DNA from 4 places in the Paenibacillus sp. IHBB 10380 genome. Region 4 is predicted to be linked to each of the others. Evidence: predicted binding sites of a transcription regulator. Region 4 holds the regulator's gene; each other region holds the start of a gene.
What was found. Region 4 encodes Rex, which represses fermentation and respiration genes when NADH is low (regulators of the CRP and FNR family bind a similar motif). Its sites were predicted from a motif close to TTGTGAAATATTTCACAA; they were not measured.
Positions count from the first base shown of each region.

Region 1: a site for Rex is predicted at 1,568-1,585, ahead of UB51_RS20450 (TorD/DmsD family molecular chaperone). Genes of this name have one in related genera too.
Region 2: a site for Rex is predicted at 1,872-1,889, ahead of UB51_RS25285 (flavocytochrome c). Genes of this name have one in related genera too.
Region 3: a site for Rex is predicted at 1,501-1,518, ahead of UB51_RS20495 (formate/nitrite transporter family protein). Genes of this name have one in related genera too.

Region 1 covers NZ_CP010976.1:4,493,782-4,496,998, reverse strand. The annotation lists gene UB51_RS20455 (MFS transporter) at 1-1,099, opposite strand, end outside; gene UB51_RS20450 (TorD/DmsD family molecular chaperone) at 1,658-2,341, shown strand; gene UB51_RS20445 (1-phosphofructokinase family hexose kinase) at 2,513-3,217, opposite strand, start outside.
Region 2 covers NZ_CP010976.1:5,595,620-5,598,836, forward strand. The annotation lists gene UB51_RS25285 (flavocytochrome c) at 134-1,663, opposite strand; gene UB51_RS25290 (S-layer homology domain-containing protein) at 1,943-2,122, shown strand; gene UB51_RS29870 (S-layer homology domain-containing protein) at 2,103-2,372, shown strand; gene UB51_RS25300 (serine hydrolase domain-containing protein) at 2,587-3,217, opposite strand, start outside.
Region 3 covers NZ_CP010976.1:4,502,670-4,505,886, reverse strand. The annotation lists gene UB51_RS20505 (MFS transporter) at 1-632, opposite strand, end outside; gene UB51_RS20500 (DUF1697 domain-containing protein) at 833-1,393, opposite strand; gene UB51_RS20495 (formate/nitrite transporter family protein) at 1,629-2,462, shown strand; gene UB51_RS20490 (glycosyltransferase family 2 protein) at 2,629-3,217, opposite strand, start outside.
Region 4 covers NZ_CP010976.1:1,249,416-1,252,632, forward strand. The annotation lists gene dinG (ATP-dependent DNA helicase DinG) at 1-1,672, shown strand, start outside; gene UB51_RS05690 (redox-sensing transcriptional repressor Rex) at 1,711-2,382, shown strand; gene UB51_RS05695 (amidohydrolase) at 2,351-3,217, shown strand, end outside.

The DNA of each region.
Region 1 (3,217 bases), 2.5 Mb from region 4:
CTTCTGCACCGAAGCTCTGGTATAACCATCCACCCACGAATCCGCCTATAACACCGGCGAGACCACTCCACGTTAGCGTATACACAGCTTGACCTGTTGCACGGTAAGGTCTAGGAACGAGTAGTAGGCTAAGTTGGGTACCTACATAGAAATAGCCTCCGAAGGTAATACAATGTAGAACCTGAATGAGCGCAACTTGAATGGGCAGGGTCGCGTCTGCCATAAGCATCCAACGAAATCCAAATAGTAAACTTACGAGTGCCAGGCAACCCACTAACCACGAAATTTTACGGTTGAGATAACGATCAAACAGTAAAAATACACCGATCTCAAAAAAGGAGGATAAGAATACGGCTAATCCTACCATCCTTTTGGAGCCACCAAGTTCTGTTATGTATAGAGACATAAATGTGTTATTCATTGCATTAGGAATAGAGACTATAATACCTAGAACAATAAACGAAAGGAAATAACGGTTTCCTAATATGTTGGCAAAGCCTCTAATGTATATTGTAGGCGATTCTGAAGGCTTCAGAAGTTTGGGGAGGAATAGAAGCACTCCTATCGCCAATACAAGCACAACTGTGAACAGAATGGAGACCTTGGCAACACCAGTCCAGTCTAGAACCAGACCTGTGGCAATAGCGATGATGGCCCATCCCATAGAACCCCACAAGCGAAAGGATCCGAATTTATAGCCTGTATCTTCAATATAACCAAGAATAAGACTGTTACTGTGAGAGAATACAGGAGACTGGAAGAAAAAGAACAAGATCATAGATATATATACCATCGCATAAGTATCAGAATGGAATAGAAGTTGAACCATGACTAGTGTTCCTGTCATCATGATCAGTAGAACTCGCCTCATATTAAGAATTCGATCGCTCCAAAATCTCCAAAAAGGGTTAGCCAATATAGAAACAATTGGGCCTAGAGCTAATAGGCTTCCTATTTCAAATTTGTTCATTCCTGCATCTTGTAAGTATAATTGAAAGAAGCTAGTGAAGATCACCATAGTGCCGTAGATCAAAAAATTGAACAGTTTGAGAGAGAATAAAGAGGATTTCATATTTATGGATTCACGCAATATCGACATTCCTTTCCGATTAATTGCTCTAATCGATAATAAATTCCTTTAAGGCGACAACATCACTGTATCATGTGTTGAAAGTGGTTTCAAACCATAAATTAAGAGAATTTCTAGATATTATAAATATCTCTCTAATTTAAAGGAAAAATGAATAAGAGCTTAATCTCCTGCATCGTGATGGCCAAGAATATGATAAGGCGGTTGTTCACAGCTATTTGTGAGCTATCATCAGTCTGTGCTTCTATTCGTAAATATAACCCTTGCCACAGTGAACCATGGAGCATGAACACATCAGCATATTATAGAAGAGTATGCGGTGACAAATAATATAGTAAGCGCTTGCATAAAGAGCTATGATAGCGATTAAGGTAACGATTCCCCCTAGTAATCGTATGCTGGGTAGTAATAGGATATGATCCTCGTATGATGCGGGGATCATTTTTTGTAAAGTTGAATTGTTATTTGAGACAAGAGATGTGAAATAAATCACTTGAATTATCTAACATTTGAGGTACTATTTAATTAGGTAAGCGCTATCTTTACGACCACATAGGAGGTTATGAGATGACCATGACTATTGAATCTTTAGAGGTGTCTAAGGTAAGCTTGAATTGGTTACAGGGAAGAGGATGGGGTTATCAACTACTGATTGATTTTTTAGGTGGCCCACCGAGCTTGTCTTTAATTGCCCAATGGCGTCAATATATGATGATGAGAGATGACGTTGTTCTCACAGAGGGTGGACGGAAGCTACAACAGTTATTATCTGAGATTGTTCCACAGCAATTGATGGAAGTGTGTATTGCTGAAGAGACTGAATACAGGCGATTGTTCGATAGCGAGACTTCTATTTTCCCATCGCTCTGTGAAAGCACTTATCGTGGAATGAAAGGGAAGGATCTTGCGGAGTGTATGCTGAATATCCATGAGATGTATGCTCACCATGGTATCGTGTTTAATAAGTTAGATCATGAGCAGGATGATCATATCATTCTAGAGCTTGAATTCATGGCAGTGCTTGTAGAACGTACTTTAGACACCAAGCGGATACGTAGCTCACATCTAGAGCTTATTGATTCTCAGATTCAATTCCTAGATCGACATCTGTTACAATGGACTCCTCAGCTTGCTGAAGACATATCCTTCATTACTCGGAGCCCCTTATATATAGAAGTTGCGAATATTCTCAAAGAATTTATTGCCTATGATATGCAGATGCTTCGAACATGGCGAGCTAGTATGATCTAATATTTGTCCAATAGGGATACGAAGCAATCAGTAGTCTGAAAGCTGGAACCTTGAGAAGGAAAGGTACCGGCTTTTTTTGTTGCAACATGGATTAAAGGTTAACCCTCCATCCATATTGCATTGGTCAACGAATACTGTCCTTTTGGGTCGAGGAGTCGTCTATCCTCATGTTCATAATGAACGAGTCGTCGTAATCTTTATGTCTTGTTGAACAACACCTATATCTTCCAACGTAACCTTTCCAGCCATCTTATGCAGTGTGTTGGCGGTCCCGCAGGCCGCACCAAGCAGAAGGATATCGTGGATGTTCTTTCCTCGATAAAGAGCGGACACGAGCCCGGCCATCATGGCATCCCCACTACCTACAGGATTGATAGCCGCTACCTGAGGGATGTGAATATGATACTGATGGTTAGCTGATACAGCGAGTGCGCCGCGCGCTCCTAAGGACACAACAACAAGCGACGTGCTATCGTTGATGAGGGAAGACATAGCTTGAAGGGCAGATGCATGATTAGCGAGAGGCATTCCTATCAGTTCTGCTAATTCATGCTCATTCGGCTTCACTAGATCGGGCCTTCCATGAAGACCTTCACGAAGAGCTTCGCCGCTGGCATCCAGACCAACCTTTGCTCCATGACGATGGGCAATCTCGGTGAGCTCGGCATAGATCCATGGGGGACATCCTGAGGGTAAGCTACCTGAGAAGACAATCCAGTTAGAGGATTTGGCTAATTGTTCAATTTTTAGACGTAGTTGCTGTACGTCTGTCTCGGTAATGGAGGGACCAACTTCAATAAGCTCAGTTTGAGTACCTTGTATAGGATCTAGAATGGTCAAGGCACGTCTTGATTCGCCATTCGTAAGGGTCAGGAA
Region 2 (3,217 bases), 1.4 Mb from region 4:
TTAAGATCATAGATAACCATTGCAGGTAGAGCTGCGTCTCCTGGTGGTCCGTCGATCCGGCCAAATATAACAACAAACGCTTGGCCTATGATGAGCCCAAGCGTTTGTTGTTTGCTGGTTGAAAAATGATATCTTATTGTGCTTTTACAAATTCAGCCGATTGTATACCAGCTTGGCGACCGAAGATAATGATCTCCGCAACAGAGTTGCCGCCGATCCGGTTTTGGCCGTGCAAGCCGCCAGTAAGCTCGCCTGCTGCAAACAAGCCAGGAATGGCTTCGCCATCTTTATTCAACACTTCTGTGTTCGTATTGATCTTCACGCCACCCATGGTGTAGTGAATCCCAGGGGCGATTTTAATTGCATAGTATGGTCCACTGGACAAGTCGTTGTCCATTGCAGTTGTTCTGCCGAATTCGGCATCCTTTTTATCCTTCACCGCGTTGTTCCATGTATCCAGTGTGGTTTGGAGCTGATCTGCGGGAACACCTATTTCTTTGGCTAATGCCTCGATCGAATCCCCTTGAATGACAAAGCCCATTTTTTCATATTGTTGAATCGCTTTAGCGCGGGATTTTACGCCGGAATCAAATACAAGATAAGCCGATTTTTCAGGCAGTGTATTGATTGCAGCGGTGACATTGTCCCGAGTATCCAGTTCGTTTGCGAAACGTTTACCCTCACTGGAAACGAGGATCGCTCCTTCACCGCGAACCGCTTCCCCAATGAGGTAGGATTTCTCTTGCTGTACCGTTGGGTGAACTTGGATTTGATCCATATCGACCGTTACACCGCCGAGTTTTTCAATCATCTTGATGCCGTCACCGGTGCTGCCTTCTTGGTTTGTTGTCACAAGACCTTTCAGATCGGAGCGAACCTCGGCAATCATGTCCATATTGGAGCCGTAACCCCCGGCTGTAACAACGACAGCATCCGCTGCAATATTTTTCTCATCATTCTGGTCGAAGATAACTTTGACGCCACTTACTTTGCCGTCTTGTTCCGTAATTTCCATTACATTTGCGTTCACAAAAAGTGGGATTTCTTGTTCTTGTATGTTTTTCAGCAAACCGTTAACAAGGTATTGTCCTACCGCTGAGCCATCTTCAGGACGGTGTGTACGCTTTTCGCTCATACCGCCTGTAATCGTGATATTGTTCAACCGAATCCCAATGGAATCCAGCCAATCGATCGCACTCGCAGAATTGTCAACGAAGAAACGAAGCATCTCTTTGTCGTTTGTATCATGACCGCCTTTTAACGTCTCTTCATAAAATGAATCATTGCTGTCGTTAATGCCTTGCTCTTTTTGGAACTTGGTTTCAGAAGCATTCATTCCTGAAGATGATTTTGTTGTATTTCCGCCGGCCATCGGCATTTTTTCAAAAATAACCGGGTTCATGCCTTTTTCTTTTGCCTCAAGTGCAGCAGACATAGCAGCACCACCTGCACCGACAATGATAATATCATATTTATCTTTGAGTTGATCGATTGGTGTATAGCCGACTTGAGACGCCCCCGAAACAGCTTCCGTTTCTTTGGTCTCTTCTTTTTTGTCATTGCCCTGACTCTGGTTTTGATTCTGGTTCCCGTTGCCGCATCCCGCGATCGCGAGCATGAGAGAGAGAACGAGAATAAGCGTTGTTGCTACGTTCTTTTTCATGTTTGACCCTCCGCTTTTATATGTCTGTTATCTAGATGAACGTAAAGAACCCAACAAAAAAGAAGGGAGTAACGGAGAAATTGAGAAGTGGAGGAGCGTGAGCTTCGCCTTTGTTCTCCGAACTTCAAATCTATCACGGTTACCTCCCCTGTCTGAATCGTTAGTCTTTTAGGTTCACTTCATTGTAATACACCATCGGTCCTATATATAGTGATATATTTCACAATGTTTTGGTTTTCGTCTGTAATCATGCATCAGGCGGGAGGGCTAGATGGCTGATTGCAAGGTCTAAAGTCTGTAGGTAGCTCTAACTTTAAGGACGCTAAAGGTCATTGGGCAGTAGATGCAATTGCTACATTAAAAGCAAGTGGTATTATTAATGGTTACTCAAAGGGTCTTTCAAGCCGAATCAAAGCATCCCTAAAGCGGAATTTTGGCTATGTTTTCAAAAGTAATTAACACGACTTCACCTTCAAACCCGACTAAGTTCAATGATGTTTTGGGTAGATGGGCAGAGGATGCGCTTAACGGATTATCTGATAGCGATATTGTAAAAGGGCGGGTGAAGGGATCATTCAAGCCTAACGCTAGAGCTACAAGGTCAGAGTCGTTACTCATGATCCTGCGCATGCTAAACGTCAGTCTTGGTCTTTTACTAGACATAGTAGTTTCATATTACATGAATAAGGTAGGTACTGATAATACATAATTTACCGTATTTCTGTCATCCAATATAATTTCAAAAATCCTTTGTTAATATAACATACAACACATGTGGAGTGCTGTGTGTTGCTGGTTAGAGGGTAGTGACTAGGACCACATCAGAACAGCCCGATCATTTGGTGACCGGGCTGTTCTGATTTTGCAACCAGACTGTGACTATACCAGTGTAAACTAGGGTAAGAATCTTATATGCTACAAGTCTATTTATTCTTCAAATTAATTTTGAATGCATCCCCCTCATTGCCACCAAAAACGATCATCCCACCTTCAGGTAGTACTACCGAATGATTGCTCGTTGCCTTTGAAAAGTTCACAACCATTCCATTCGCGTCATAAACGGCAAATCCCCCACTTACCGGAGTCTCAACGTTCATGACTCGATTGGCTGATTTTCCATCAATCTTATACCATACAGCCTGACCATTGGATGGTATGGTGCTAATCGAGGAGTTCCCTTCATAAATGGGTTGAATCGCATCTTCACTTATATAGGATTCTCCATCGATCATTAATTGCTCTGTATGGTCCATGTTATAGAAATTCAAATCAAAAGCATCTCTTCCGCTAAAAATAGGAATATCAAATACATTTACTGCTTTATTCTTATCAACAATTTGAGTGCCGGATGCGTATCCATGGTTGACATCAACGGATAAATTTAAGGCCAAAGACGCCTTAATCATATACTTGAATGAAGTTATCTTTTCATCCAAAGCGTAGTAATTTTTTCCATTTCTTTGTTCCCATACCGTTTGAGTTGACTGATTTAGAGGATTGGAATCTAACTTTTGATACTCATACGTTACCATAACCGTTTGACCTAATCCCGGA
Region 3 (3,217 bases), 2.5 Mb from region 4:
TTAACTTCTATGAAATCTTTGAATTTAAATCCTTTCTTTGGGGCTAAGGGTTCTGTCGAAGGTTCCGCTTTAGGCACTTTTAAAAACAACGTAACCACAAAGCTGAATGCTGCAAATAGTAAACAGACTAAAAAAATCATATGATAGCTTCCATGTTGGGTAATAAATAACCCTAACAGTGGACCAACCGCCGCAGCAAGAGTAATACTCAATGCGAAATAACCAATGCCTTGACCACGTCGCTCAGGAGGAATCAACCCTACCACAATCGTATTTGTCGCAGTGGCAGCAATCCCAAATGATATTCCATGCAAGAAACGGTTTAAAAGAAGCAACAGTAAGCTATCTACTTGGAAATATAAAGCCGAAGTCACTAGACCACAAATTAAGCCTATGTAAAGCATTCTTTTATGTCCGAGTTGCTGGATAAACCTGCCTACGAAAGGACGAGCAATTAAGACACCCAGAATGAATATACTCGAAGCCAGACCCGCTTGACTTTGTGTAGCATCAAAATGCTCCATCGCATATGCGGAAAAAATAACAACTAATAAATAAAAAGATAAATAGAGAAAAAGATTTGTGAAAAAAACGAATAAGAAGTCCTTCGTCCACAACTTTTGTTTATTCATGATGCTAAGACTCCCTACTTTACTGATTTACATTATCCTTGATTTTGCGTAGTGTTTCGAAAAAGCGTTCTTGTTCTTCTTGCGTAATCCCATCCATCGCACTAAGTTCAATATCATCAACAATGATCCGGCCTAAAGAATATATTTCTTCACCCTACTTCGTTAGCGTAATTCTTCTCTAACGAAGTAGGCTCCTTAAATTACACTTCCATTGCATGTGCTAGTGTAACGAGTTTGTTTATTGTTTTCCAGTTACGCACAGTCACGGGGACATCGAGTTTCTGAAGGTTGTTCGCAAGTTTAGAGTTGCGTATGCTATGACGGAATAATAGGTATATTTCTCGGCCCACAAGCTGGTACTCATCGCTTTCACTTCTGAAAGCACTTAATCGTTCAATCCCTTTCTGTGAAGGCTCCTCAAGCAATAAGGAGACGTAAAGACTCTCTCCTTCAGATGAGGACGCCGCTTCGGAAATAGCTTCCTCTGAGAACGGGCAATTCGCGGCAATGGTTGCTAGCTCCTTGGCCGTTCTTATAATAACACTTACCGAAAAACCAAATACCGCCTCGATCTCATGTTCGATTCGCTTGCGTAACGGTTCTTCTTCCTCATTCGATTCGAACAGAACATTCCCGCTTTGGATATACGTCTGAACCCGACTCAGCCCCATTGCTTCCAATGTACTCTTCAATTCGGCCATTTTGATCCTATTCTTTCCACCTACATTAATACCTCGTAACAACGCGATATAAATCGTCATCCCAATTCACTCCCTTCTTTTCAATGATTCCGTATCGTGCTAATTTCAGTGTATGTCTAAAAGTAATGACAAGCAATATTCTATTGTTAAGCATATTTATCACTAAAATGTGAAATGATTCACCTATAAATGTCGCATTGTGATATTTATAACGTTTGTAATCAAATCAATTGCGTTACAATGGAATAAATACACAAGATTTGAAGTATTAATTGGATCAAAGGAGATCATACTCATGGCCTATTACAAGCCTCAGCAAATAGCTGAACTGACGGTAGAAACAGGGACTAAGAAAGCACATAACCCACTAATAACGGTACTAGTACTTGGTTTCTTAGGTGGAGCCTTTATAGCACTTGGCTTTTTACTAGATATTCGTGTTATCGCGGGAGCACCTAAAGAATGGGAAACAATCGCTAGTTTTATCGGAGCTTCGATCTTCCCCGTAGGGCTAATACTCGTACTATTGGCTGGTGGTGAATTGTTAACGGGTAATATGATGGCTGTACCTCTTGCATGGATGGCTAAGAAAATTTCATTCTTTGAAGTCGTGAAGAATCTCATTCTTATTACGTTAAGTAATTTCGTGGGTGCGATATTCATCGCCTATTTCTTCGGACACATCGTAGGCCTCACGGAGACTGGCGTATATTTAGATAAGGTAGTGGATATGGCAGGTCACAAATTGGATGCTAGTTTTGTACAGGCTTTCGTTTCAGGAATTGGATGTAACTGGCTAGTAGCTCTGGCAGTGTGGTTATCTTATGGTGCGGATAATATGAGTGGCAAAATAATGGGGATCTGGTTTCCAACGATGGCTTTCGTTGCGATTGGATTTCAGCACGTCGTGGCTAATATGTTCCTTATTCCCGCTGCTATATTCGCAGGTCACTATTCATGGGGAGAGTATCTTATGAACTTCGTTCCAGTATGGCTTGGTAATTTAACTGGGGGCGTCGTCTTTGTTGCAGCCGCGTATTGGGTATCTTATTTACGCGAACCCAATGCCACTCACGGAGCATTACCTAGTAGTGCACAGGTGAAAGGTAATAAGCAGAAGCATTCCTAATAGATTAGATAATCTATCGGTCTTTCCTTGAGAAGGGAGGCCGATTTTTTTTGCATCACAGATAAATAAATTCGCCATGTTAAAGTTCGGGAGAACGAAACTTTAACATGGCGAATTTATTATAAAGGTCCATGGGATAGCATAGAAAGAAGAAAGTTCTAAGTTGTTATTTGTGTGTACCCTTTTGAACAAATTGTTTGTAATTCCGTACATGCCGGTAGTTGATAATAGGAGATGCTAATATCCTTTCATCGCTGATTACCCAGGTATGGCTTTTTAAATTTTTTCTGCGTATCGCGGCAAAGTTGTATCTTCCAGCAGAGTAAATTTTGTAGCCCTTTGCTTTACTATTACGGCAAAAATCAGTATCCTCTCCAATACTTCGGTTAGGAAATTGAACTTTGCGAAATACTTTTCGTTTAATAACAAGTGTTGCGCCAGGGAGAGCGGAAACATATTGGTTCTCATTTTTATGAGAACGAAGGATAAGTATCTTTGAGCGCTGCAAATACATAAAGTGGGCCCTTTTTCCGATTATATCCGCATTTATCCTATCAAAAGTTTGTTTGTTCTCACTTAAGTAATTAGGAGCATAATAATCATCATCGTCAAATTTGGCAATATAGCTGAGTTTTGTTTTTTTTACAGCGTAATTCAAGCACTTCCCAAGAGATACTTTTTCCGGCAGCCGATAAATATGCACATGTGTATATTTTTTTAGCTTTTTTTTATAAGGGCCTATGCTTATATTATCT
Region 4 (3,217 bases):
CTTGAGCGGACGTGGAGGCGATTTCTGGGATACGGTTGCTAGTGACTCCGAATCATGCTTAGGTCGTGCTTGTCCATGGTTCCGTAAATGTTACTATCATCGAGCGAAGCATGAAGCAGGAATTGCGGACGTCGTTATCACGAATCACTCTAAACTTTTTACAGATGTTAAGGCAGGGCACCAGCTTCTACCAGCCTATGAACATTTGGTGATTGATGAAGCACATCACCTAGAAGAAGTAGCGGGTAAGCATCTCGGACTTCAAATGAAATATTTCACGATCGTGCATACACTAACAAGACTTTATAAAGATAATCGTAGTGGTCAATTACCAGCCTTACGCCAGCAGATCTATTCTTCGGGCTATGAGAAGTCTTCTGAGTGGTCTTCCCTTATTGAAAGATTAAGTGGAGATTTGGTTGAGGTTAAGGAGCATTGGGATAGACTGAGTGATATGTTATTTAGTCTTCTGCCTGAGCGCAGTGATGCTGCACCTGGAGATACGGGTCAGTTTGTTCTACGCTTACAACCTACGAAGAAGCCACAGGATTGGGAGGCTGTATCTGCAATCGAGAATCAGATACATGTCATCTTAAGCGATGTGGTTCGTAAAGGTGAGAAGATGATAAACGAGCTCAGGGATGATCATGATGAATACAATTCAGATAGCTTAGTCACAGATATCAGTGGTCTCTTCAAGGATCTGAATGCGGAGAAGGAAGATCTTCGTTTTTTCATGTCACTCAATGATGCAGGAAATGTATATTGGATGGAAGCCAATGGTCATTTTCGAAGTAAATCATTGCAATTGTTCGCAGTCCCTATAGATGTGAGCAAGCAATTGAAGGAATTATTCTTTGATAAGAAGAAAAGTATAATATTAACATCTGCCACGCTATCGATTGAAAAGTCATTTCAGTATATGATCGAGAACCTGGGTCTACAAGAATCTGCAGACAGTAACCGACTGATGACAGTTCAACTGCCATCGCCGTTTCGCTACCGCGATCAGGCATTGCTTGTGATTCCTCGGGACTTCCCAAGTGTGAAGGGAAGCATTGGAGATGCGCTCTTTGTGAACACGCTGGTTAAATCTTTAGCAGATACGGCGATAGCTACTAAGGGGAGGATGCTTGTATTATTCACTTCATATCGCATGCTTCGTCAAGTGTATGAACCCTTACGTAGTGCGCTCTCTTCCAGTGATATTACCGTCTTAGGTCAGGGTGTGGACACAGGGAGTCGAAGTAAATTGATTCGCAGGTTCCAAGATAGCAGTGCCTCTGTGTTACTAGGAACGAGTAGCTTCTGGGAAGGTGTGGATATACCTGGTGAAGCGTTGACCTGTCTGGCTATCGTTCGGTTACCGTTTCAACCGCCGAATCATCCGCTTGTAGAAGCCAAAAGCGAGCTCTTGCAACAACAGAAGAAGAATCCTTTCATGAAGTTATCAGTACCTCAAGCGGTGATCCGCTTCAAGCAAGGCTTTGGTAGACTTGTACGTACAGCAAGTGATCGAGGCATTGTTATTGTATATGATACACGTGTTATAGAATCTTATTATGGGAAATATTTCTTATATTCATTGCCTGGTCCCAAAATGGAACATATGCCAATGAATCAGATGGTACCACGCATATCTGAATGGCTTCATGAGGGAGGGGCATCTTGAGGTGGCTTTATTTCAGCCAATAATTAGGAGGAGCAAGAATGAAATTCGAGAAAATATCAGAAGCTGTCGTCCGTAGATTGCCTGTCTATTTAAGGTATCTTTCGGAGCTTCAAAACCGTGAAGTTGCTACTGTTTCTTCGCAGGAATTAGGTCAAAAGCTTGAACTGAATCCTGCACAAATTCGTAAGGATTTAGCCTATTTCGGGGATTTCGGACGTAAAGGGATCGGTTATGATGTTGCTTATCTTATTGAGAAAATTCGTCACATCCTGAATCTTGACCAGCAAATTAATGTGGTGTTGGTGGGAGCAGGGAACTTGGGACAAGCGCTATCTAATTACAATATGTATCTTAAAGAGAATTTGAAAATCATTGCTGTGTTTGACTCTTATTCACCTAAAGTAGGCACAGAGATTAATACATTAAAAGTACAACCAATGGAAGAGCTTAGATCAACAATTATTGACAAAAACATTCGAATTGGGATCATTACAGTTCCGGCATTTGAGGCGCAAAGTGTAGCTGACCAACTAATTGAATCAGGTATCGAAGCGATATTGAATTTCGCACCTACCATTCTTAAAGCACCGCCTCATATTCGCATCCATGCTGCTGACTTCACAACCGATATGCTAAGTCTGGCTTATTATTTGAACAATAGAAAGGAAGAAACAATTCATGACGAAATCACCGACAAAGTGGATCATTAAGAACGGATCCTTTGCTGTCCTTAATCGAGAGCAACCGGTTATTCGAGGATATATGCTAATTGAAGATGATCTGATTACTTACATTGGGGAGCAGGCCCCTTCTGTTGAACAGGATATCCCCGTGGTTGATGGTACTCATTTGTTCTTCCTACCTGGATTAGTCAATACGCATGGGCATGCCGCGATGTCGTTGCTGAGAGGTTATGGTGATGATCTAGCACTTCAAGTCTGGCTACAAGAAAAAATGTGGCCAATGGAGGCGAAATTCACTTCAGAAGACGTATACTGGGGAACATCCTTGTCAGTCATAGAAATGCTAAAGGGAGGTACAACTACCTTTTTAGATATGTATGATCATATGGGACAAGTGGCTAAAGTTGTTGAAGGATCTGGTATGAGAGGCGTTTTAATGCGTGGTGTTATTGGTCTATGTTCTGAAGAGGTTCAGAATGTGAAGCTGAAAGAAGCTATCGCTTTCGCTAAAGATTGGCATGGCCAAGCAGATGGAAGAATCACGACGATGATCTCACCACATGCACCTTATACTTGCCCTCCAGATTTCTTCGAGAGATTTGTACAAGCCGCTCATGATCTAGATCTGCCTATGCATACGCATATGTCTGAGACGTTGAGTGAAGTCCAGCAGAATGTGAATGACTATGGTCTTAGACCTGTGGAGCATTTAGAGAAGCTAGGGATGTTTACACGCCCTTCGTTGGTAGCTCATGGGGTTCACTTAAACGATAAGGAAATTGAAATATTGGCTAAATATGATGTTGGTGTGTCGCATAATCCAGGCAGTAATCTGAAGCTTGCGAGTGGTATAGCAAGAGTG